Regions from separate parts of the Ensifer sp. Root1252 genome, predicted to be linked through region 1. Evidence: predicted binding sites of a transcription regulator. Region 1 holds the regulator's gene; each other region holds the start of a gene.
The links. Region 1 encodes PhoB, which activates phosphate uptake and scavenging genes when phosphate is short. Its sites were predicted from a motif close to TGTCATNNANCTGTCAT; they were not measured.
Positions count from the first base shown of each region.

Region 2: ASD02_RS04245 (DUF47 family protein) is a predicted target of PhoB. The motif match lies at 6,048-6,064, and genes of this name have one in related genera.
Region 3: ASD02_RS17940 (DUF1045 domain-containing protein) is a predicted target of PhoB. The motif match lies at 2,221-2,237, and genes of this name have one in related genera.

Region 1 covers NZ_LMDT01000001.1:460,988-468,497, reverse strand. The annotation lists gene ASD02_RS02325 (substrate-binding domain-containing protein) at 1-10, shown strand, start outside; gene pstC (phosphate ABC transporter permease subunit PstC) at 106-1,590, shown strand; gene pstA (phosphate ABC transporter permease PstA) at 1,587-2,909, shown strand; gene pstB (phosphate ABC transporter ATP-binding protein PstB) at 2,923-3,738, shown strand; gene phoU (phosphate signaling complex protein PhoU) at 3,795-4,505, shown strand; gene phoB (phosphate regulon transcriptional regulator PhoB) at 4,809-5,492, shown strand; gene ASD02_RS02295 (GcrA family cell cycle regulator) at 5,661-6,182, opposite strand; gene ASD02_RS02290 (aspartate aminotransferase family protein) at 6,604-7,510, shown strand, end outside.
Region 2 covers NZ_LMDT01000001.1:857,459-864,968, reverse strand. The annotation lists gene ASD02_RS04285 (TetR/AcrR family transcriptional regulator) at 1-20, opposite strand, end outside; gene ASD02_RS04280 (VOC family protein) at 92-520, shown strand; gene ASD02_RS04275 (adenosine kinase) at 606-1,598, shown strand; gene ASD02_RS04270 (SH3 domain-containing protein) at 1,654-2,193, opposite strand; gene ASD02_RS04265 (D-glycerate dehydrogenase) at 2,383-3,387, shown strand; gene ASD02_RS04260 (GNAT family N-acetyltransferase) at 3,399-3,866, opposite strand; gene ASD02_RS04255 (molybdopterin-synthase adenylyltransferase MoeB) at 3,866-4,639, opposite strand; gene recF (DNA replication/repair protein RecF) at 4,668-5,792, opposite strand; gene ASD02_RS04245 (DUF47 family protein) at 6,088-6,732, shown strand; gene ASD02_RS04240 (inorganic phosphate transporter) at 6,732-7,510, shown strand, end outside.
Region 3 covers NZ_LMDT01000015.1:61,536-69,045, reverse strand. The annotation lists gene uraD (2-oxo-4-hydroxy-4-carboxy-5-ureidoimidazoline decarboxylase) at 1-263, opposite strand, end outside; gene puuE (allantoinase PuuE) at 263-1,192, opposite strand; gene ASD02_RS17940 (DUF1045 domain-containing protein) at 1,271-2,071, opposite strand; gene ASD02_RS17935 (PRC-barrel domain-containing protein) at 2,350-2,739, shown strand; gene ASD02_RS17930 (FAD-binding oxidoreductase) at 2,805-3,947, opposite strand; gene mnmD (tRNA (5-methylaminomethyl-2-thiouridine)(34)-methyltransferase MnmD) at 3,986-4,705, shown strand; gene ASD02_RS17920 (trimethylamine methyltransferase family protein) at 4,841-6,427, shown strand; gene ASD02_RS17915 (host attachment protein) at 6,536-6,985, opposite strand; gene ASD02_RS17910 (YafY family protein) at 7,107-7,510, opposite strand, start outside.

The sequences.
Region 1 (7,510 bases):
CATGCTCTGATACTGACAAGCCCCGGCGCGATGGTCTCGCGCCGGGGCATGCCTCCATCCGAACTGCCGGCAGCGCATTGAGCGTCACGCCGCGGAGACGTGCCGATGAGTACTTCATTTCTTCTTTTGCTCATTGTTGTAATTGGTTTTATTTCTTATTTTGGGGGTCGTGCGCGCTCCTTCGCACAGGCTGGCGGCAAGCTCTCCAATCTGCATTCCTTACCCGGCTATCACGGCAGCTATGTCGCCATCTGGGCGATCCTTCCAGCGGCGCTCGTACTCGGCGCCTGGCTCGTCGCCGCGCCCATGTATATCGACTCCAGCACCCGGGCGACCTTGCCCGAGACGGTGCAGACGCAGGGCGGCGCCACGGTCGAGCTGGCGCTTGGCCAGGTCAAGTCGGTCGCCGGCGGCCTGAAGCGGTTGACGGCCGAAGAAGTTTCGGCGCTTGAAAGCGGTTCGGCCAATCTTCGCTCGACGCTTGCGGCCAAGGGCGTGGCTCTTGCCGGCGAGGGCGAACCCTACATGATCACCGCCGCCCAGCATTTCAACGCGATGAGCGCCACCAATCGCTGGCTGATGAGCGCCGTCGTCCTGCTGATCGCGATTGCCGGCGGCTTTTATGCCATCCGCAACATCGCCACCCGCTTCCGCGCCCGCAACCAGGTCGAGCGCGTCATGCTCGGCGCGCTGATCGTAGCGTCCTCGATCGCCATCCTGACGACGGTCGGCATCATCGCCTCTATGCTGTCGGAAGCCGGCCGCTTCTTCACGATGGTTTCACCCTTCGAGTTCTTCTTCGGCACGGTCTGGGACCCCCGGTTTGCTGCCGCCGGAAGCGGTGGCTCCTCCGGCCAGTTCGGCCTGATCCCGCTTCTCGCCGGTACGCTCTACATCGCCTTCGTCGCCATGCTGTTTGCGGTGCCGATCGGCCTGTTTGCCGCCATCTACATGGCGGAATATGCCAGCCCACGACTGCGTTCGACGGCAAAGCCCCTGCTCGAAGTGCTCGCCGGCATCCCGACCATCGTCTACGGTTTCTTCGCACTTGTGACCGTCGGCCCATTCCTGCGCGATATCTCTGCCCAACTGAACGGTCTCGTCACCGGCAATTATCAGAACTTCATCCAGGCACAGAGCGTCGTGACCGCCGGCATCGTCATGGGCATCATGCTGATCCCGTTCGTGTCCTCGCTTTCCGATGACATCATTACCCAGGTACCGCGGGCCCTGCGCGACGGTTCGCTCGGCCTTGGTGCCACCCGCTCCGAGACAGTCAAGAAGGTCATCCTTCCCGCAGCACTTCCGGGCATTGTCGGCGCTCTGCTTTTGACCGCCTCGCGTGCCGTCGGCGAGACGATGATCGTGGTGCTTGCCGCCGGTGTCGCGGCCCGCATGCAAATCAATCCTTTCGAGCCGATGACCACGGTGACGGTGAAGATCGTCAACCAGCTGACGGGTGACCTTGAGTTCACCTCGCCGCAGACGCTGGTTGCCTTCGCACTCGGCATCACGCTCTTCGTTATCACGCTCGGCCTCAACATTTACGCGCTCTACATCGTGCGCAAATATCGGGAACAGTACGAATGACCGACATCGCTTCCCCGGCCGTCCGGATCTCCGTCCGCCCCGCATCCGCCAAGCGTGATATCGGCATCAAGCGTCGCTACGCGGCCGAGCGTCGGTTCCGTGCCTATGGCATCAGCGCCATCAGTCTTGGCCTGTTCTTCCTCGCTCTGCTGCTGTGGACGGTGATCTCCAACGGCTACACCGCGTTCCAGCAGACGACGATCACGCTGCCGATCGAATTCACCGAAAAGGTCATCGATCCCAAGGGTGAGCGCGCGACCGACGGCAAGGTGCTGGTGGCGGCCAACTATCCGCTGCTGGTCCGCGATGCGCTGATCAAGCAGCTCGGCATCGATCCGAGCAATCGTCCGCTGGTCAAGCGGGCCACCGACATGGTGTCTGCAAGCTCCCGCACGCTGTTGCGCGACATCGTCGTCGCCGACCCGTCGGTTATCGGCAAGACCATACCGGTGACACTGCTCGCCGAAGCCAATGTCGACTCCGCCTTCAAGGGGCAGATCGACCTGAAGGTCGATGAGAGCAAGCGCAAGGTCAAGGACCAGCAGGTCACCTGGATGAACGAGCTTGCAAGCGCCGGCGTCCTGAAGAAGAGCTTCAACACCGGCATCTTCACCTTCGGTGCCTCGAGCCGTCCGGAAGCGGCAGGCGTCGGCGTTGCCGCCCTCGGTTCGCTGTTCATGATGCTGATCGTGCTCGTGCTGTCGCTGCCGATCGGCGTTGCCGCCTCGATCTATCTCGAAGAGTTTGCGCCGAAGAACCGGCTGACCGATCTCATCGAGGTCAACATCAACAATCTCGCCGCCGTTCCGTCGATCGTCTACGGTCTCTTGGGGTTGGCCGTATTCATCAACTTCGCCGGCATGCCGCGCTCGGCCGCCCTCGTCGGCGGCCTGGTGCTGACGCTGATGACCCTGCCGACGATCATCATCGCCACCCGTGCAGCGTTGAAGGCGGTCCCGCCGTCGATCCGCTCGGCAGCGCTCGGTCTCGGTGCGTCGAAGATGCAGACCATCTTCCACCACGTCCTGCCGCTGGCGATGCCGGGCATCCTGACCGGCACGATCATCGGTCTCGCCCATGCACTTGGCGAAACCGCGCCGCTGCTGTTGATCGGCATGGTCGCCTTCGTCGTCGATTATCCCGGCTCGCCGATGGAGCCGTCGACCGCGCTGCCGGTGCAGATCTACATGTGGGCCAACGAGGCGGAACGCGCCTTCGTCGAGCGCACATCCGGCGCGATCATCATTCTTCTCATCTTCCTCGTCGTCATGAACCTTGGCGCCATTCTGTTGCGACGTCGCTTTGAGCGCCGTTGGTAGTGAGGTAATTACTATGAACATCATGTCAGAAGCAGCAGTCGAAAAAGCCTTGGATCAGAAAATGAACACCGTGCCCTACAAGATGATCGGCAAGGATGTGTCGGTCTACTACGGCGAGAAGCGTGCGCTTTTCGACGTCAATCTCAATATCCGCGAGAACACGGTGACAGCGCTGATCGGCCCTTCGGGCTGCGGCAAGTCGACCTTCCTGCGCACGCTGAACCGCATGAACGACACCATCGAGAACTGCCGCGTCACCGGCAAGATCACGCTCGATGAAGACGACATCTACGACCCGACGATCGACGTCGTGGAACTGCGAGCCCGCGTCGGCATGGTGTTCCAGAAGCCGAACCCGTTCCCGAAGTCGATCTACGACAACGTCGCCTACGGCCCGCGCATCCACGGGCTTGCCCGCACCAAGTCTGAGTTCGACGAAGTCGTCGAGACCAGCCTGCAGAAGGCTGGTTTGTGGAACGAGGTGAAGGATCGCCTGCAGGAGCCGGGCACCGGTCTTTCGGGCGGCCAGCAGCAGCGTCTGTGCATCGCGCGCGCCGTTGCCGTCAGCCCTGAAGTGATCCTGATGGACGAGCCCTGTTCGGCGCTCGATCCGATCGCGACGGCCAAGGTCGAGGAACTGATCCACGAGCTGCGTACCAACTTCACGATCGTCATCGTCACCCACTCGATGCAGCAGGCGGCGCGTGTTTCGCAGCGCACTGCCATGTTCCACCTCGGCAATCTTGTCGAGGAGAACGACACCGACAAGATGTTCACCAATCCGGATGACCAGCGTACCCAGGACTACATCATGGGCCGGTTCGGTTGATGGCCGAAGCTCCTCTTCACCCCGTTTCCTGAACGCGCCCGCAAGGATCGAAGACTATGTCCATGCACATAATGTCCGCCTACGACGAAGAACTGAAATATCTCACGCGCCGCATCTCCGAGATGGGCGGGCTTGCCGAGCAGATGGTGGGCGAATCCGTTCGTGCGCTTGTCAATTCTGACCTCGCCTTGGCGCAGAAGGTGATCTCCGACGACACCATCCTCGATGAAGCCGAACGCCAGATCGGCGAAAAGGCAATCGTCACCATCGCCAAGCGCCAGCCCGTTGCTGCCGACCTGCGCGAGATCATGGGATCGATCCGCATCGCGTCCGATCTGGAGCGCGTCGGCGACCTCGGCAAGAACAACGCCAAGCGTGTCATCGCGGTTGCCGGCTCCGGCATCCCGCGCAAGCTGGCGCGCGGTCTCGAACACCTGGCAGAGCTTGCGCTGGTGCAGCTCAAGGAAGTCCTCGACGTCTACGCTTCCCGCTCGCCGGAGAAGGCCAACAGCATCCGCGAGCGCGACGAGGAGATCGACGCGATCTACACCTCGCTGTTCCGCGAGCTGCTCACCTACATGATGGAAGATCCGCGCAACATCACGCCCTGCACGCATCTTCTCTTCTGTGCCAAGAACATCGAGCGTATCGGCGACCACGCCACCAATATCGCCGAGACGATCTACTACATGGCGACGGGCGCGCAGCCGGAAGGCGAGCGTCCGAAGGACGACAATACGTCGACGCTGGGTGCCGTGAAGGACTAACGCATGTCGCGCAAAAGTGCGCAGCGGTTTTGCGATAACGACATGTGCAAAAACAAGAACTTAAAGCACAACAAGCGCATCTTAGAGATCGCGACGCGCTTTAAGACCCGGATACGTTCGAGTGCCTGCTTATGAACCTGCTCCGGTCGCAGCCCTGGTTGCGGCCCTGCTCTACTGCGTCTGAAGCTATACGTTTTCGCGCGTGCCTATGAAAACGCGCGGAGTGCTCCAGATTCTATATGTTCGAGCATCTCTTTGCGTTCGATCGAACGCGAGACGCTCTGGGTAAGGAGACGTTGCCTGATGTTGCCGAAAATCGCCGTTGTCGAAGACGAAGAGGCGCTGAGTGTCCTGCTGCGTTATAACCTCGAAGCCGAAGGGTTCGATGTTGATACGATCCTGCGCGGAGACGAGGCGGAGATCCGCCTACAGGAGCGCCTCCCGGATCTCCTGATCCTCGACTGGATGCTGCCGGGCGTTTCCGGCATCGAGCTTTGCCGCCGGCTGCGCCAACGTCCGGAAACCGAGCGCCTGCCGATCATCATGCTGACGGCGCGCGGCGAGGAGAGCGAGCGGGTTCGTGGCCTTGCCACCGGCGCCGACGATTATGTCGTCAAGCCGTTCTCGACCCCGGAGCTGATGGCCCGTGTCAAGGCGATGCTGCGGCGCGCCAAGCCCGAGGTCCTCTCGACGCTGCTTCGCTGCGGCGACATCGAGCTCGATCGCGAGACCCATCGCGTGCATCGCCGCACCCGCGAGGTCCGCCTTGGTCCGACGGAATTCCGCCTGCTCGAATTCCTGATGTCGTCGCCGGGCCGGGTGTTCTCGCGCTCGCAACTCCTTGATGGCGTCTGGGGCCACGATATCTATGTCGACGAGCGCACCGTCGACGTGCATGTCGGTCGCTTGCGCAAGGCACTGAATTTCTCGAGCATGCCTGATGTCATCCGCACCGTTCGCGGTGCCGGCTACTCGCTCGAAAGCTGAGCCAGCCGGCCACTGCAGCGCCGCGCATCTTAATGGACGCGCAAAGGTCGCTGTTGCATCTTGAATTGCGGCATGTTTCCTTGAAGCGAATACGAACCAGGGAAACATGCAGCAGCCAATAAAAAAGGGGCCGTGCGGCCCCTTTTCTGCATGTGGTTTTCGGTCGTCTCAGCGAGCGCGACGGCGCTCGGAGGTCGGCTGATAGGCAAGCCGCGCATGGAATGTGCAATAGGGCGAAGCTTCCGGGGAATCGTTGCCGCAGAAGTGGAATTCTTCCTTGAGCGGGTCGCCGATCGGCCATTTGCAGGTGCGCTCGGTCAACTGCGTCAGCTCCAGGCGGCGCGACATTGGCACGACCACATCCGTCTGGATGCGGAAATCCTGTTCGGCGACGAGATCGACTTCGACCTCTTCCTTGAGCACGGTCGCGCCGGCCGCACGGGTAACCGTCCGTGTCGTGACGCGCGAAGCGTAGTTCGGAGCGCGCGGCGCCGAAGTCGGGCGCTGCTTCGGCCGGGTCGCGGCGGTGGTTCCGCCAGCCTTGGCCCTGCCGGGCAGGCTCAGCCGGTGAACCTTGCCGATGACCGCATTGCGGCTGACGCCGCCGAGCTGTGCCGCGATCTGGCTCGCGCTCAGGCCCTCGGACCAAAGCTTCTTCAGTTTTTCCACCCGCTCGTCAGTCCAGTTCATTTCTGCACTCTCCGTTCTCAGCGTTGGCGATGACAGAATCTCTCACCACGCTCCGGACAGGCTCCGGAGCTGCAACGCGATAACACTTTTGGTGACTAGGCCCGCCGCATGCGTCTAGTAATTGAACATTAACCTACTGACCGGCGGACTCCGTGGCAAGAGTCCCGCGAATCGCGCCGAATCGATTTCTTGGTTTTCCCCAACTTGCTGGGTGGGCGTTGCATTTTTGCAAGCCCCGTCGCGTGATTTTTTCGTCGCATGGATCAGACCCGTCCGACCGCACTGCAAAGCTTGGTTTTGTTGACATTGCGCTGCGAAATAGGAATAGTGCCTGCGCCGCCGCAAGGCGGCATTTTTAATTTTTTGCCGCGCTCAACAGGGGCTCGGATCGATGCCGATAGCAATGAAGGAGAGGCTCGCCATGACTGCAACCACGCCGCTTTACGACACCTACATGCGTGCGCCGTTGCGTTTCGAGCGAGGAGAGGGCGTCTGGTTGATCGCCGAAGACGGCTCGCGCTATCTCGACTTCGCCGCCGGCGTCGCCGTCAACTCGCTTGGCCATGCGCATCCGCATCTGGTCGAGGCGTTGAAGGCGCAGGCCGAGAAGGTCTGGCACCTGTCCAACCTTTATGAGGTCCCCGGCCAGGAGAGCCTTGCACGCCGGCTGACGGCCGTCACCTTCGCCGATCGTGTCTTCTTCACCAACTCGGGTGCCGAGGCGCTCGAATGCGCGATCAAGACTGCGCGTCGCTACCACTATGCCAAGGGCAATCCGGAGAAGTTCCACATCATCACCTTCGAGGGTGCCTTCCACGGACGCACGATCGCGACCATCGCGGCGGGTGGTCAGCAGAAGTACATCGAGGGCTTTGGCCCGAAGGCCCCGGGTTTCTATCAGGTTCCCTTCGGCGATATCACGGCGCTCAAGGATGCGATCACCGACGAGACGGCGGCGATCCTGATCGAGCCGATCCAGGGCGAGGGCGGCATCCGCCCGGTCACCAAGGAATTCATGCAGGAGCTGCGCGCGCTTTGCGACGAGTTCGGTCTGCTGCTGATCCTCGACGAGGTCCAGTCCGGCGTCGGCCGCACCGGCAAGCTTTTCGCCTATGAATGGGCTGGCATCCGTCCGGATATCATGGCTGTCGCCAAGGGCATCGGCGGCGGCTTCCCGCTCGGTGCCTGCCTTGCGACCGAAGAGGCGGCTGCCGGCATGGTCGCCGGTACGCACGGTTCGACCTATGGCGGCAACCCGCTTGCCATGGCTGTCGGCAACGCCGTGCTCGACGTCATCCTGGCCGACGGTTTCCTGGAGCATGTCCGCG
Region 2 (7,510 bases), 400 kb from region 1:
CGTGAGGATTTTATTTGCATACATTCAGCCTGTATGTTAATTCAAAAATACATGCAGACTGTATGATGATGCGAGCGCGAGGGAAAGCCCCATGAAATCGACGAGCTACTATCCTGTGATCATGACATCAGACGTTGCAGCAACCGCGGCATTCTACATCGACAACTTTCGCTTCCAGGCGCTGTTCACCAGCGACTGGTACATGCATCTGCAGTCGACGGAATCCGAGACGGTGACGCTCGCCGTCCTCGACTATCGCCATGAAACCATCCCGGAGCGTGCCCGCGCGCCGGTCAGTGGCCTGCTCCTCAACTTCGAAGTCGAGGATCCCGACGCAGTCTATGCCGATTGCCAGGCAGCAGGTCTGCCGATCCTGAAGGCGATCTGCGACGAAGATTTCGGCCAGCGCCACTTCATCACCGCCGATCCCAATGGCGTTCTGATCGACGTCATCAAGCCGATCCCGCCGAGCGCCGAGTTCGCCGCCGCCTATGAGGCAAGCGCATTACCAGCGGAATGATCGCAGCCACGCGTGTTTTGTCTTCCAAATGGCTGGAAAACCGCTATTAACGAACACCGGCCATTAGGGAAACTGGACGGAGTTCATGACAAAATACGACGTGCTGACGATCGGCAATGCGATCGTGGATATCATTGCGCGCTGCGATGACGGCTTTCTGAGTGAAAACGGCATCATCAAGGGCGCAATGAACCTCATCGATGCCGACCGCGCGGAGCTGTTGTACTCGCGCATGGGCCCCGCCGTCGAAGCTTCCGGCGGCAGCGCCGGCAACACGGCGGCCGGCGTTGCCAGCCTTGGCGGACGTGCCGCCTATTTTGGCAAGACGACCAACGACCAGCTTGGCGAGATCTTTGCGCACGACATTCGCGCCCAGGGCGTCTATTTCCAGACCAAGCCGCTCGAAACGGTGCCGCCGACCGCCCGCTCGATGATCTTCGTGACCGAGGACGGCGAGCGCTCGATGAACACCTATCTCGGCGCCTGCGTCGAGCTCGGTCCGGAGGACGTGGAGGCCGATGTCGTCGCTGAGGCCAAGGTCACCTATTTCGAGGGCTACCTGTGGGATCCGCCGCGTGCCAAGGATGCAATCCGCGAGGCCGCCAAGATCGCCCATGAAAACGGCCGCGAAACCGCAATGACCCTGTCGGACAGTTTCTGCGTCCACCGCTATCGCGACGAGTTTCTGGAGCTGATGCGCTCCGGCACCGTCGACATCGTCTTTGCCAACAAACAGGAAGCGCTCGCACTCTACGAGACCGAGGACTTCGATCTGGCGCTGGAAAAGCTCTCGAAGGACTGCAAGCTTGCGGCCGTCACGCTGAGTGAAGAAGGCTCCGTCGTCGTGCGCGGCACCGAACGTGTCCGCGTCGGCGCGACGCCGCTCGCGCAGGTGGTCGATACGACAGGCGCCGGTGATCTCTATGCTGCGGGCTTTCTCCACGGATATACGACCGGTCGGTCGCTCGAGGATTGCAGCAAGCTCGGCAATCTCGCAGCCGGTATCGTCATCGGCCAGATCGGCCCGAGGCCGATGGTATCGCTTGCCGCTGCCGCCAAGCAGGCCGAGCTCGCCTGAGGCGAGCTGCAGCGCCGCGCACCAAATATGACCTATGTCAGAGCGGGCGTAGCCTTTATTTGAAGGCTTCGCCCGGATAGGCGCCCCAGATCTCGCTCTGGACGATCCAGCCTTCGACGCCCTGGGTTTCGATGTGGCACCAGTCGCCATTGCATTCACCCACACGGATGACCACGCCGGGCTCCATGCGCGCAACGATCCCTGCCGTGCTCTGCGGCTCGCGGCGCAGGTTGACGAAGACGCCTTCGCCCTTGCCGCGCATCCATGGCGCGGTGACGGCCGTGCGGTCGCCCGACAGAAGGGCCTGGTTCACCCAGCCTTCCGTGCCGTCGGCGTCGCGGATACGGCGCCAGTTATCGTATTCCTGGATGATTTCCACCGGTACGCCGGGCCTGAGGTAGCGGAACGCCACCGCGTAGTCGACGCTCGGGCCGATGCGCAGGTTGACGCTCTTGGCCTTCAGGCTGACGAAACGCGGCAGCGGCAATCCGCTGGCCCCCTTTGCGGCCTGGGCATGGGCACCCGACGTCGTGATGACCGCGCCGATGCAGGCGGCGATCAACGCTAACGAGAGTTTGGAAATGACGTGACGCATGACGAAGCTCATTTTCCGTGGCAACTTGCAGGCGCAGTTCACCCAGGGCTCTTGGCCGGGGCGTAAATCGCGGGGACGACGCAGCGAGTTTTGTTTGTCTTCCCGACCGGGTCTGGTAGAAATTGCGGCTACAGGGAGAAAGTATCGCCCAACTTGGTTAAGGACCCGTCAACAAGGCCCATCGCAGCAATGACAAGCAAGAAGAAGCCCAAGGTCTACATCACCCGGAAACTGCCGGACATCGTCGAAACCAGAATGCGTGAGCTCTTCGACGCCGAACTGAACATCGATGATACGCCGCGCAGCCAACCAGAGCTTGTGGCGGCGGTGAAGCGCGCCGACGTGCTCGTGCCGACGGTGACCGACCGCATCGATGCGGCGTTGATCGAGCAGGCCGGCCCGCAACTGAAACTGATCGCCAGTTTCTCCAACGGCGTCGACAACATCGATGTCGACGCGGCCGCACGCAAGGGCATTACCGTCACCAACACCCCGAACGTTTTGACCGAGGACACCGCCGACATGGCGATGGCGCTCATTCTCGCCGTGCCGCGCCGGCTCGCCGAGGGTGCGCAGATCCTGACCGATCGCAAGGGCGAATGGGCCGGCTGGTCTCCGACCTGGATGCTCGGCCGGCGCATTGCCGGCAAGCGCATCGGCATCGTCGGCATGGGCCGCATCGGCACCGCGGTCGCGCGCCGTGCCAAGGCCTTTGGCCTGTCGATCCACTATCACAACCGTCACAGGGTCAAGGCCGAGACCGAGGAGATGCTGGAGGCGACCTATTGGGACAGCCTCGACCAGATGCTTGCCCGCGTCGATATCGTCTCGGTCAATTGCCCCTCGACGCCGGCGACCTATCACCTGCTTTCGGCCCGTCGGCTCGCGCTGATGCGCCCGGAAAGCTATATCGTCAACACCGCCCGCGGCGGCATCATCGACGAGACGGCGCTGATCAAGTGCCTGCGCGAAGGCAAGATCGCCGGTGCGGGGCTCGACGTTTTCGAGAATGAACCCGTGGTCAACCCCAAGCTCATCAAGCTCGCCGGCGAGGGCAAGGTCGTGCTGTTGCCGCATATGAGTTCGGCGACGCTCGAGGGTCGCATCGACATGGGCGACAAGGTGGTGATCAATATCCGCACCTTCTTCGACGGTCACCGGCCGCCGGATCGGGTGCTGCCGGGTCGCGATTGATTCGCGACTGATCAAAGCGTCTTGCGCATCTCGATCGAGGTAGGCCGGGTAAAGCCCGGGTGAGCGGTTCTGTCGGTTTCGACGAAGCCCCAGGCCGAAAACGTCCTGTGGTTTTCGGTGAGTTCGATCCGTGTCAGCAGCCTCAGAGCGGCCAAGTGGCGGTCGCGTGCCGCTGCTTCGGCGCTTGCAAGCAACAGTCGGCCGACGCCTTTTCCCCGGCAGGTCGCGGAAACCGCAAGCTTGCCGATATAGAGGCAGTCGGTCTCCGGCTTGCAGAAGATGCAGCCGGCAAGCACTGAGCCGTCGACGGCGACGAAGCCAATTTCTGCCGAAGCCTTCTCGCTCAGCCCCTCAATCGTTAGCGCATGGGCCGAGGATGGCGGATCAATCCGCCCGTCCATATAGGCAAAGGCGTCAAGGATCAGGGCCAGCAATTCCTTGTAGCGATCGAAGGCAGCGTCGATCCTGATGATCTGCATCAGTCTGCGCTCCTGTCCTTGCGCCGGCGATAGCGGATGGTGCTGAATTGCGCCGAGAGAGCGTCATACATCAACAGCCGACCGACGAGTGGCTCGCCGATCCCGGCGATCACCTTGATGGCTTCCATAGCCTGCAATGTTCCGATGACGCCGGTGAGCGCGCCGATGATGCCGGCCTCGGCACAGGAGGGCACGACGCCCGGCGGCGGCGCTTCGGGAAAGAGATCGCGGTAGGACGGGTTCGGTTCGCCATCCGCGCCCGAGCGATAAGGCATCAGCACTGTAAGCGAACCGTCGAAGCGGCCGACTGCACCGGTGACGAGCGGTATGCCGACGGTTGCTGCCGTATCGGCGGCGAGATAGCGCGTGTCGAAATTGTCCGAGCCGTCGATCACCAGATCATATTGGCGCAACAGCGCCTCGGCGTTGTCGGCTGCCAGACGAAGGGGATGCCTCTCGACCACCACATGCGGATTGAGCGCGCCGATCGCTGCCGAGGCGCTCTCGACCTTTGTCTGGCCAATATCGGCCGTGCGGTGGATCACCTGCCGCTGCAGGTTCGACAGCGACACCACGTCATCGTCGACGATGCCCAGCGTGCCGATGCCGGCGGCGGCGAGATATTGAAGAACAGGAGCGCCGAGGCCGCCGGCGCCAATGACGAGAACGCGCGCCGCCTTGAGTTTCTGTTGCCCCCCACCGCCGAGTTCGGGCAGCATGATGTGGCGCGCGTAGCGGGCAATTTCCGATGATTCGAGGCTTGTACTAGTCATGAGCGGACACTTTCCATGATCGGCTCCATCATCCCGATACGCTTCCGTGCTCCACCGTCAGGAACCGGCCGCGATCGCCGAGCGCGTCGAACATCGCACGGTCCGTCCCGGTCATGAAGGCCTGGCCGCCAAGTCCGTCGACGAGATCGAATAGGGCGGCGCGGCGGCCCATGTCGAGATGCGCGGCGATCTCGTCGAGCAGCAGGATAGGAGCGTGACCGGTCATGTCGCCGACGAGGCGCGCATGGGCAAGAACCAGGCCGACGAGCAGCGCCTTTTGCTCGCCGGTCGAGCAGCGCTCGGCTTCCATGTCCTTTTCGCGGTGGCGAATCAGGAGGTCGGTGCGGTGCGGTCCGTCCAGTGTCCGGCCGGCGGCCGCGTCGCGCGCCCGGCCCTCGCGCAGCATGGTGAGATATTGTTCTTCGAGGTCGAAGGCTGGCTTGTGGCTCTCGTCGTCGAGGAAGCCCGCCAGCGCCAGGCGCGCAGATGGAAAGACGCTGTCGCCGGTGTTTCTCTCGACGAGCGCCGTCAGCAGACCCAGCATCTCCTGCCGTGCGAGCGCCATCGACACGCCGAGCCCCGCCATTTCCCGCTCGATGGCAGTCAACCAGGCCGGGTCGGGACGAAAGTCGCTGAGGAGCCGATTGCGGCTACGCATGGCACGGTCGAATTCGCTGGCGCGCTTCCCATGCTCCGGATCGAGCGAAAGCACCAGCCGATCGAGGAAACGGCGGCGATCGGCCGACGGGCCGGTGAAGAGCCCGTCCATGGCCGGCGTCAGCCACAGCACGCGCAGATGGTCGGTCAGCTCATCGACCGTACTCGCTGTCGTGCCGTTCAGCCGCAGGCGTCGTGATTGCCCCTCACTGGTGCCGGCCGTGCCGGTACCGATCTCGACCGGGCCTTCCATGCCCACGACTTCGGCAAAGACCGAGAAGCCGTCGCTTGCGCCGACGCGAGCGACATCGGCATAGGCCGCACGCCTGAGGCCACGGCCTGGCGACAGAAACGACACCGCTTCCATCAGATTGGTCTTGCCGGCGCCGTTCTCGCCGGTCAGCACGACGTGCCTCTGGTCGAGCGCCAGCGACAGCGCCGCATAATTGCGGAACTCGCTCAGCTTCAGGCGATTGAGAAAGACCTTTTGTGGCATTTCGGGTCCGGATTCGACGTCGGCGCCAGTCGCAGCGCCACGCGTCGAACAGGACGTGCAAAGGACGCTGCAACACTTGCTGCATAGCTCCATAAATCGATGCCGATTTAAGGAGCTATGCAGTAGGACGAAAGCGGGCTTTAAGGCAAGACGAAAGGTGACCTGAGTCATTTCCAGGCAAAATTGCGCGATAACGGCGGGGAAAGCCTTATAATCCCAGTCGTTCAGCGCTTTTCTTGATCGCTTGCGTACAATATGACAGCCGCATGACAATCCACGAACGGATATATTTGTGATGCTGGCTTGGTTCCGCAAACTCCTTCCCCGCGAAGACAGCTTTTTCGATCTCTTCGCGCAACATTCGCGTACCGTCGTCGGTGCCGCCGAAGCGCTCGACAAGCTCCTCGCCGGCGGCGACGATCTCGAAAAGCACTGCGACCGGATCGTCGCGCTTGAAGACGAGGCAGACGGTGTCACCCGCGAAGTGCTTCTGGCCGTTCGTCGCTCCTTCATCACGCCGTTCGATCGTGGCGACATCAAGGATCTCATCCAGTCGATGGACGATGCCATCGACATGATGCACAAGACGGTCAAGACCATCCGGCTCTACGAGCAGAAGACCTTCGATCCGGGCATGAAGGAAATGGGCGTCATCGTCGTCCAGGCGGCGCACCTGATCGCCGAGGCCATTCCGCTGCTCAATCGCATCGGCGTCAACCACGGCCGGCTCATCGCCATCGCCGAAGAGGTCACGCGCATCGAAGGCCGGTCCGACGAGCTGCACGACCAGGGCCTGAAGGATCTTTTCCGCCGCTACGGTGCCAACAATGCCATGGCCTACATTATCGGTAGCGAGATCTACGGCGAGCTCGAGAAGGTCGTCGACCGCTTCGAGGACGTCGCCAACGAGATCAGCGGCATCGTGATCGAGAACGTCTGATGGACGCGACGCTCGCCCTGCCGTTGCTCGTCGCCCTCATTGCAATCGCCCTGTTCTTCGACTTTCTCAACGGGCTGCATGACGCCGCCAACTCGATCGCAACCATCGTTTCGACCCGGGTGCTCCGGCCGCAATATGCGGTCATGTGGGCGGCGTTCTTCAATTTCATCGCCTTCCTGTTTTTCGGCCTGCATGTGGCCGAGACGCTCGGACGCGGCATCATCGATCCCGGCATCGTTACGCCGCTGGTGATCTTCTCGGCCCTGATGGGGGCGATCGTCTGGAACATCGCGACCTGGATCTTCGGCATTCCGTCGAGTTCGTCGCATGCGCTGATCGGCGGCCTCGTCGGTGCCGGCCTAGCCCGCACTGGCGGCGATGCCATCGTCTGGACCGGTCTCTTGAAGACGGTCGGCGCCATCGTGATGTCGCCGATGATCGGCTTCTTCCTGGCGCTGCTCCTGATCCTCATCGTTTCCTGGCTGTTCGTGCGCCGGACGCCTTTTGCTGTCGACCGTACCTTTCGGGTGATGCAGTTCGTCTCGGCGTCGCTCTATTCGCTCGGCCACGGCGGCAACGATGCGCAAAAGACCATGGGCATCATCGCCGTGCTCTTGTTCTCGCAGGGCTATCTCGGCTCCGAGTTCTATGTGCCGTTCTGGGTGGTGATCACCTGCCAGGCGGCGATCGCGCTCGGCACGCTGTTGGGCGGCTGGCGCATCGTGCACACCATGGGCTCGAAGATCACCAAGCTCAATCCGATGCAGGGCTTCTGCGC
Region 3 (7,510 bases), on a different contig from region 1:
AGGCCGGCCGACGCCTGCTCCGCCGTCGAGTCCGCCGTCAGCTTGCCGGCGATCGCCAGCTTGCCGGCAAGATCCGGGTGGGCGCGCAGCACCGCCAGCCTTTCGCGCGGCAGACCGGCGCGAAAGGCCTGGCAAAGTGCCGAGTGCACGTTGCCGGCCGAAAGTCCCGTTGCGGCCGCCCGGTCGTAGGCCCGTTCGGCAACCCATGGAGAATGCTCGAACACGCCGCCGAAGCGGCTGACGAAGGCGTCGCGATCGGACATCAGAGAGCCCCTTCCGGCTTGTGGTGTTCATACCAGTGACGGGCGATGTCGATGCGCCGCGGCACCCAGACCTTGTCGTGCGACATGACATAGTCGATGAACCGCGCCAGCGCCGCGGCGCGGCCTGGACGCCCAACGAGGCGGCAGTGCAGGCCGATGTTCATCATCTTGGCGTTGCCTTCCTTGCCCTCCTCATAGAGCACGTCGAACGTGTCTTTGAGATAGGTGAAGAACTGGTCGCCGGAGTTGAAACCCTGGTTCGTCGCAAAGCGCATGTCGTTGGCGTCGAGTGTGTAGGGGATGATCAGATGCGGCTTGTCGGCCGTCAGCCCCGCCACCCAATAGGGCAACTCATCCGCATAGGAATCGGAGGAATAGAGGAACCCGCCCTCTTCGAGAACGAGCTTCAGCGTGTTGCTTGAAGGCTTGCCCTGGTAAAGGCCAAGCGGGCGCTCGCCGGTCAGTTCGGTATGCAGCCGAACGACTTCGCGGATATGCTCGCGCTCCACCTCTTCGGGGAAATCCTTGTATTCGAGCCAGCGCAGGCCGTGGCTGGCGATCTCCCAGCCCGCTTCCTTCATGGCGGCGACCGCTTCGGGATTGCGAGCCATCGCCAACGTCACGCCGTAGACCGTCAACGGCACGTCGCGGCTGGTGAACATGCGCCAGAGCCGCCAGAAACCGGAGCGCGAACCGTACTCATAAATCGATTCCATGTTGAGGTTGCGCTGGCCCTGCCAAGGCTGTGCACCAACGATCTCCGAGAGCAGGCTCTCGGAGGCCAGGTCGCCATCGAGGATGCAGCTTTCGCCGCCCTCTTCATAGTTGAGCACGAACTGCACGGCGATACGCGCATCGCCCGGCCAGTTTGCCTTGGGCGGGTTGCGGCCATAGCCGACGAGGTCACGCGGATGGGAAGTCTCAGACATCAAATCACCCTTCGAATTTTCCGGAACGGTATCACCGCCGACCGGATTGTCGAGACAAAATGACGTCGGTGCAGACGGTTAGCGGCCGGCCATCAGCGAGGCGACCATCCGCGACAGTGGCGGGATAGGGCCTGGCGCAAGCGTCGCCTCGGCTGCCGGCCGCTTGATCCGTTCGGCCCGCTTGGCCGCCGAAATCTTGCCGAGCGGGTGTTGCGAGTGGACGCGCATCGGCGCGCCCGATTCCTGCTCCACGAACAGCGCCAGGCTGCCGATCGTCAGCGGCGGCGCCAGGCATGGTTCGAACAGGTCGCGAAGCGGTGCCTCGATGCTGCGCATCGCGTCCAGATTGAGCGGCCCGGTCAGCATCATGTGAAAGCGATATTCATCCATCACATGAGGATCGCCCCAGCGATGCAGGTTGGAAAATTGCGGCGCCGTCAGCCTGTCGGGGTCGGAGCGCTCGATGTCGTCTTCGCTGAGCGGCGCGCGGAACGCGTCGAATTCCTGGATGATGCTGGCGGCCAGCAGATGCATCGCCGTGCTCGGGATCTGCGGCATCAGTCCCCAGCAGTGGCCGAGCCGGGCCACTTCCAGGCGCTCGATCTCGAACGGCGTCTGGGCGCCGGCAAAATGCATCAGCGCCTTGAGTAGCTGCGCCTCGTCCATATCGGGGTGAAGCCGGAAGGGCGACATCACCACCGCCTGAAAGCCGAAGCGACGCGGGACAGCCGTATGGAAGGCGATCTCGGATGCGGTCAATCCGGAGATCGATGGTAACTCGGTGGGCTCGCCGGAATAGACATTGCGGCCGAGCCAACTGGCGGCAACCGTTGAAAGCGGGTCGGCCATCGGCGGCGTGAAACAAATGGCGTAACGCATGCGCATGCTCCGGAAATCCGTTCTGGCACAGACCCGCGACAATCGATCTCGATCGTCGCCAGGGTGCGCAGGTTCAAAATCTTAGAGCTTCAACAATACCCTCCCCGGGAAGACGCGACGCTCTATTGCCCGCGTCTTAGGTGATTTGCGTGACAGCTTGACGAAGTGGAAGGGGCAATACCACGCGATTACCGTCCGGATCGCGCCCGCAGCTTTTTCGGAACCATCCCACCGACCAGCCGTTCCCCTGAGGTAGCAAACAACGATGGAGAAGAAGCGTGACCTATCACAATGCGAACCTTCAGGACGCCGGGATCAAGGAAACCCATGACCTGATCGCCAGCGACAAGGTTGAAGGCACGAAGGTTTATGGCGCCGACAACAAGCACATCGGCTCGATCGAGCGCGTTATCCTGGAAAAGCGCAGCGGTCGCGTGGCCTATGCCGTGCTCGGGTTCGGCGGTTTTCTCGGCATCGGGGAAGATCACTATCCACTGCCTTGGGCCAAGCTGACCTATGATGAGAACCTCGGCGGCTATCGGACTGATGTGACTCGCGAACAGGTCGAGCGGGCGCCGAAATATCACGGCAACGAGGAATACGACTGGAACAGCGAGAACGGACGCCGGGTCTATGACTATTACGGCGTGCCGCCTTACTGGATGTAAGGATCGGGTTTACGATCGTCCCGACATGGCTCCGCCGATGGCGGGGCCGTTCTTATGCCGCCAGCTTAAAGATGTTTCTCGCGAAGTGCCGCTATGTGATTCTGGCACAAGAAGGATCCCGGAATGTCGATCAACGGCTGGCCGGTGATCTCGTCGACGACGAAGCGCGCGAGGCGGTGGGCGATGCCGAAGCTCACCTTGAAGCCGCCTGTCAGGACCGACAGGTTTTCGTGATCCGGATGGCGCCCGGCGATCGGCTCCCGGCCGGTCGATTTCGGCCGGATGCCGGCCCAGCGCTCGACCACCTCCGCCCCGCGCAAGGACGGGACCAGCGCCTCGGCGCGCACCAGCAGCTCATTCAGCAGTTCATCCGTCGACTGCGGATCGGCATATTTGTTCTCGCTGGTGCTGCCGACCGCGATATGCCCGTCGTCATGGGCGACGATATAGACGCCGTCGGTGAAGATGACGGGCAATTGCGGATCGACATCGGCCAGAAGCAGCGCCGCCTGGCCCTTGACCCCCGTGCCGCTCGGTCCACGGAGAGGTCCCGACAGCGCATCGACGAGCGGAAAGCTGTCGACGCCGGCAGCAACTATGCAATGGCCGAAGGCGATTTCCGTGGCGTCATCGAGTTCGGCGCGGCCCTGGCCCGGATGGATTGCTCGAACGCCCGTCCCCTCGACGATCCGCACGTTCGGCGATTGCGCCAGTGCCGCACGCAGAACCGCCAGCATCTGGCGTGGAGAAAGCCGACCGCCAAGCGTATCGAACACCAATCCGCAAGCCGCCGCCTCGGCACTGAGCCATCCGGACGGCAGCTCGTCGCGCACGTGCCAGAAGAACTGGCGGTCGCCTGCCCGCCAGTTGCGCGTCGCATCCTGCTCGTGGCGAAGAGCGATCTCGCGCAGATGCGGCTTCGCAAGCGGCATGATCCGCCCGCTGCGGCGGTAACCTGCCGAAAGTCCGGTTTCGGCCTCGAGCGTTTCGATCTCGCTTTCGAGCGACACCAGGGCGTCGAACTGGAATTGTTTCTTGGCGTTCCATTTGTCCGGCATGTGCGGCATCAGCGCGCCGAGTATGCCGCCACTGGCGCCGGCCCCGATGCGATGCTCGTCGACCAGTTGCACGTCCATGCCGGTCCGTGCTGCCGTAAGGGCTGCCCAGAGCCCCATGATGCCGCCGCCGACGATCAAAAGTTCGCTCATCGATTGACCTTCTCCGGTGGCGGGATTATCGCCATCGCATGACAGGATCCGCCGCAGAACCGAACCAGCCCCCGGCCCATCAAAGCCTCGATTGGCACGAGGGCGATATGCCCTATTCCAGGGAGTTTGGCGATCATTTTTATTGCCGCACCGACGGTCGGCTCGAATGCGGACATGTGTTCCTCGCCGGCAACGGCCTGCCCGAACGCTGGGCCTCCGGCGGGGCATTCACCATCGGCGAACTGGGCTTCGGCACCGGCCTCAATTTCTGTGAAACCTGGCGGCAATGGAAAGCTACGGCGACCACGGACGGCACGCTGCATTTCGTCAGTTTCGAGCGCTTTCCCATGCAGGCGGAGGAAATCTCCCGCGCCTTGTCCCATTGGCCGGAGATCGACGCCGAACGGCTGGCCCTCACCGATCGCTGGCCGGCAACCAACGACGGCAGGATCGAGATCGATCTTGGCGATGGCGTTCGCCTGACCGTCGTTTGCGGCACAGCACTGGAGGGGCTCGCCCAAGCGAAGGAGCGCTTCGATGCCTGGTTCCTCGATGGTTTTGCACCGTCCCGCAATCCCGACATGTGGTCGGAGGAGCTGATGCGGCTGGTGTTCGACAAGACCGCGGCCGGCGGCAGCTTCTCCACCTATGCCGCCGCCGGCTTCGTTCGCCGCAATCTGCAGGCGGCCGGCTTTGCCGTCGAGAAGCGCAAGGGCTTCGCCGGGAAGCGCGAGATGCTGCGCGGAGACAAGCGCTGAGCGAGGCGAGCAGTCGGCGTCCGCGGGCATTTTGACGGCCTTTACTCCACCAGAGAACTGAACTGTCGCAAATGGCAGGGGCATGACCGCGAAAAATCTGCGACAGAAATCCATCGGCAACGCGGTGGGTTTTTCATGAACGACGATCAGTTTCCGGATGCTGCCACAGGTGAAACTTCCTCAGCCCCGCTCGAGCGGCGACGCCGGCCCGGCGGCCGCAGTGGCGAGCGCACACGAAAATCCTCAGGCGGTAAATATCTCAATCTCGTCAACACCCAGAGCAAATCCTCGGTACTGTCAGAAGACGCGCTCGAGGCGATCCATCAGGCGTCGCTGACGATCCTGGAAGAGATCGGCATGGATGTCATCCTGCCCGAGGCGCGCCAGCGCATGAAGGCAGCGGGCGCCGATATCACCCCCGGCACCGACCGCGTGCGCTTCGATCGCGGGCTGATCATGGAGATGATCGCTTCGGTTCCCTCCTCCTTCACCATGCATGCGCGCAATCCGGCCCGCAACGTCGCGATCGGCGGCAACAATCTGGTCTTCGCCCAGATCGCCAGCGCCCCCTTCGTGGCCGACCGCGAAGGCGGCAGGCGCACCGGCAATCAGGAGGATTTCCGCAAGCTGGTGAAGCTCGCCCAGTCCTACGACATCATCCACACCACCGGCGGCTATCCCGTCGAGCCGGTCGACCTGCACGCATCCGTGCGTCATCTCGACTGCCTCTCCGACATGGTGAAGCTCACCGACAAGGTCTTCCACGTCTATTCGCTCGGCCGCGAGCGGAACACCGACGGCATCGAGATCGCCCGCATCGGTCGCGGCATATCCATGGAGCAGATGGAGCGCGAACCGTCGCTGTTCACCATCATCAACACCTCCTCGCCGCTGCGCCTCGACGGGCCGATGCTGCAGGGCATCATCGAAATGTCGTCGCGCAATCAGGTGGTGGTGGTCACGCCATTTACGCTCGCAGGCGCCATGGCGCCGGTCACGATCGCCGGTGCCCTGGTGCAGCAGAATGCCGAGGCGCTGTGCGGCATCGCCTTCACCCAGATGGTCCGGCGCGGCGCGCCGGTCATGTATGGCGGCTTTACCTCGAATGTCGACATGAAGACGGGCGCACCCGCCTTCGGCACGCCGGAATACATGAAGGCGGTCATTGCCGGCGGCCAGCTCGCCCGCCGCTACAACATTCCCTACCGCACGTCCAACACCAACGCCGCCAATACGCTCGATGCGCAGGCAGCCTACGAGTCCGCGCTATCGCTCTGGGCACTGACGCAAGGCGGCGGCAACTTCGTCATGCATGCGGCCGGCTGGACCGAGGGCGGACTGACCGCCTCGTTCGAAAAATTCATCCTCGACGTCGACATGCTGCAGATGGTGGCGGAATTCCTGACGCCGCTCGATGTCAGCGAGGATGCACTCGGGCTCGACGCGGTGCGCGACGTCGGCCCCGGCGGGCACTACTTCGGCACGCTGCACACGTTGCAACGCTATGAGACAGCGTTCTATTCGCCGATCCTTTCCGACTGGCGCAACTTCGAAACCTGGACGGAGGCGGGCCGGCCGACGACCTATGACCACGCCAACCGTGTCTTCAAGCAGAAGCTCAACGAATACGAACGGCCGCCGCTGGACCCGGTGATCGAAGACGAACTCGACGCCTTCGTTGCAAAACGCAAGGAGGAAGGCGGCGTCCCGACGGATTTCTGACGGGACGCCTTGTTACATCAAGATGCGGCATGCGTATGAGAGCATTTCCGCCCTCTGCCTTACGCATGCCCAGACGGGAAACCGCTAAGCACTTTCCCTGCAAAAGCTTCAGGGATAAACGGCCGAGCGGGCGGTGGCGATCAGTTGCTCGATCGGCACAGTGACGCAGTTGCGGTCGATTTCGGCCACCGTCTTCTGCCTTACATTGGCAGAAAGCAGCTTGCGCAAATCTCCGAGCGTCCTTGGCGCCGCGCAGATCACCAGGCTGTCGAAGGCGTTGTCGTTCAGATAGCCTTCGAGCCTGCTGGCCACATCGACGGCAAAGCGATGCTTTTCCTCGCGTACCGGATCACTGCTGTATTCCATCGCCGACCGGCCATGACCGACGGACGAATGGCTGCGTCCCGGCTTGTCGGCCATGATATCCTGGGCGCGTTTCGGGTCGGTGTGAATAACCTCTTCTTCCGGGTGCTGACGTTCGTCCTTCCGCAGGTTGACGCCCTTGACGAAGCGCGCCGTATTGCCATCCGCGGCCAGTATCCAAGTCCGGTTCTGCACGATTGTCTCCCATGCAATGATGTTGCTCGTGGGCAGGCCAGAATAAGCCCTTAATAGAAACGGATGAAGCCCGATCCGGTTCCATCTTTTCCTCGATCGCGCGCACTTTTACGGTGTCATCCTACATGCGCGAGAGATAGGCGTCGAAGCTGCGCTCTGGTGACGACTGGAAATGATCGCGCTCGAGTTTCATCTCCCGGATGCGATCCACCCGGAAGTCGCGAAAGTCCTGGCGCAGCTCGCACCAGGTGGTCAGCAGCCAGTGATGGCCGAAGACGCTGAGGCCGAGCGGCCAGACGGTGCGCTCCGAGCTCTGATCGGCGAGGCTTTCATAGGCCATGCGCACCTTGCGCTCCTCGGCGATCGCCCGGCGCAGGTCACCCAGCATCGGCGGCGGCTTCGGCTGCAGCGCCGAACGGAAGGCGCGGATCGGGGCGCTGCGCAGCCGCGCCACGTGCTCGGGCGGAAGTCCGTGTTCGATCTTTTCCATGGCCTCGCGCGCGGCCTGCGCCAGCCGGTGGTCGC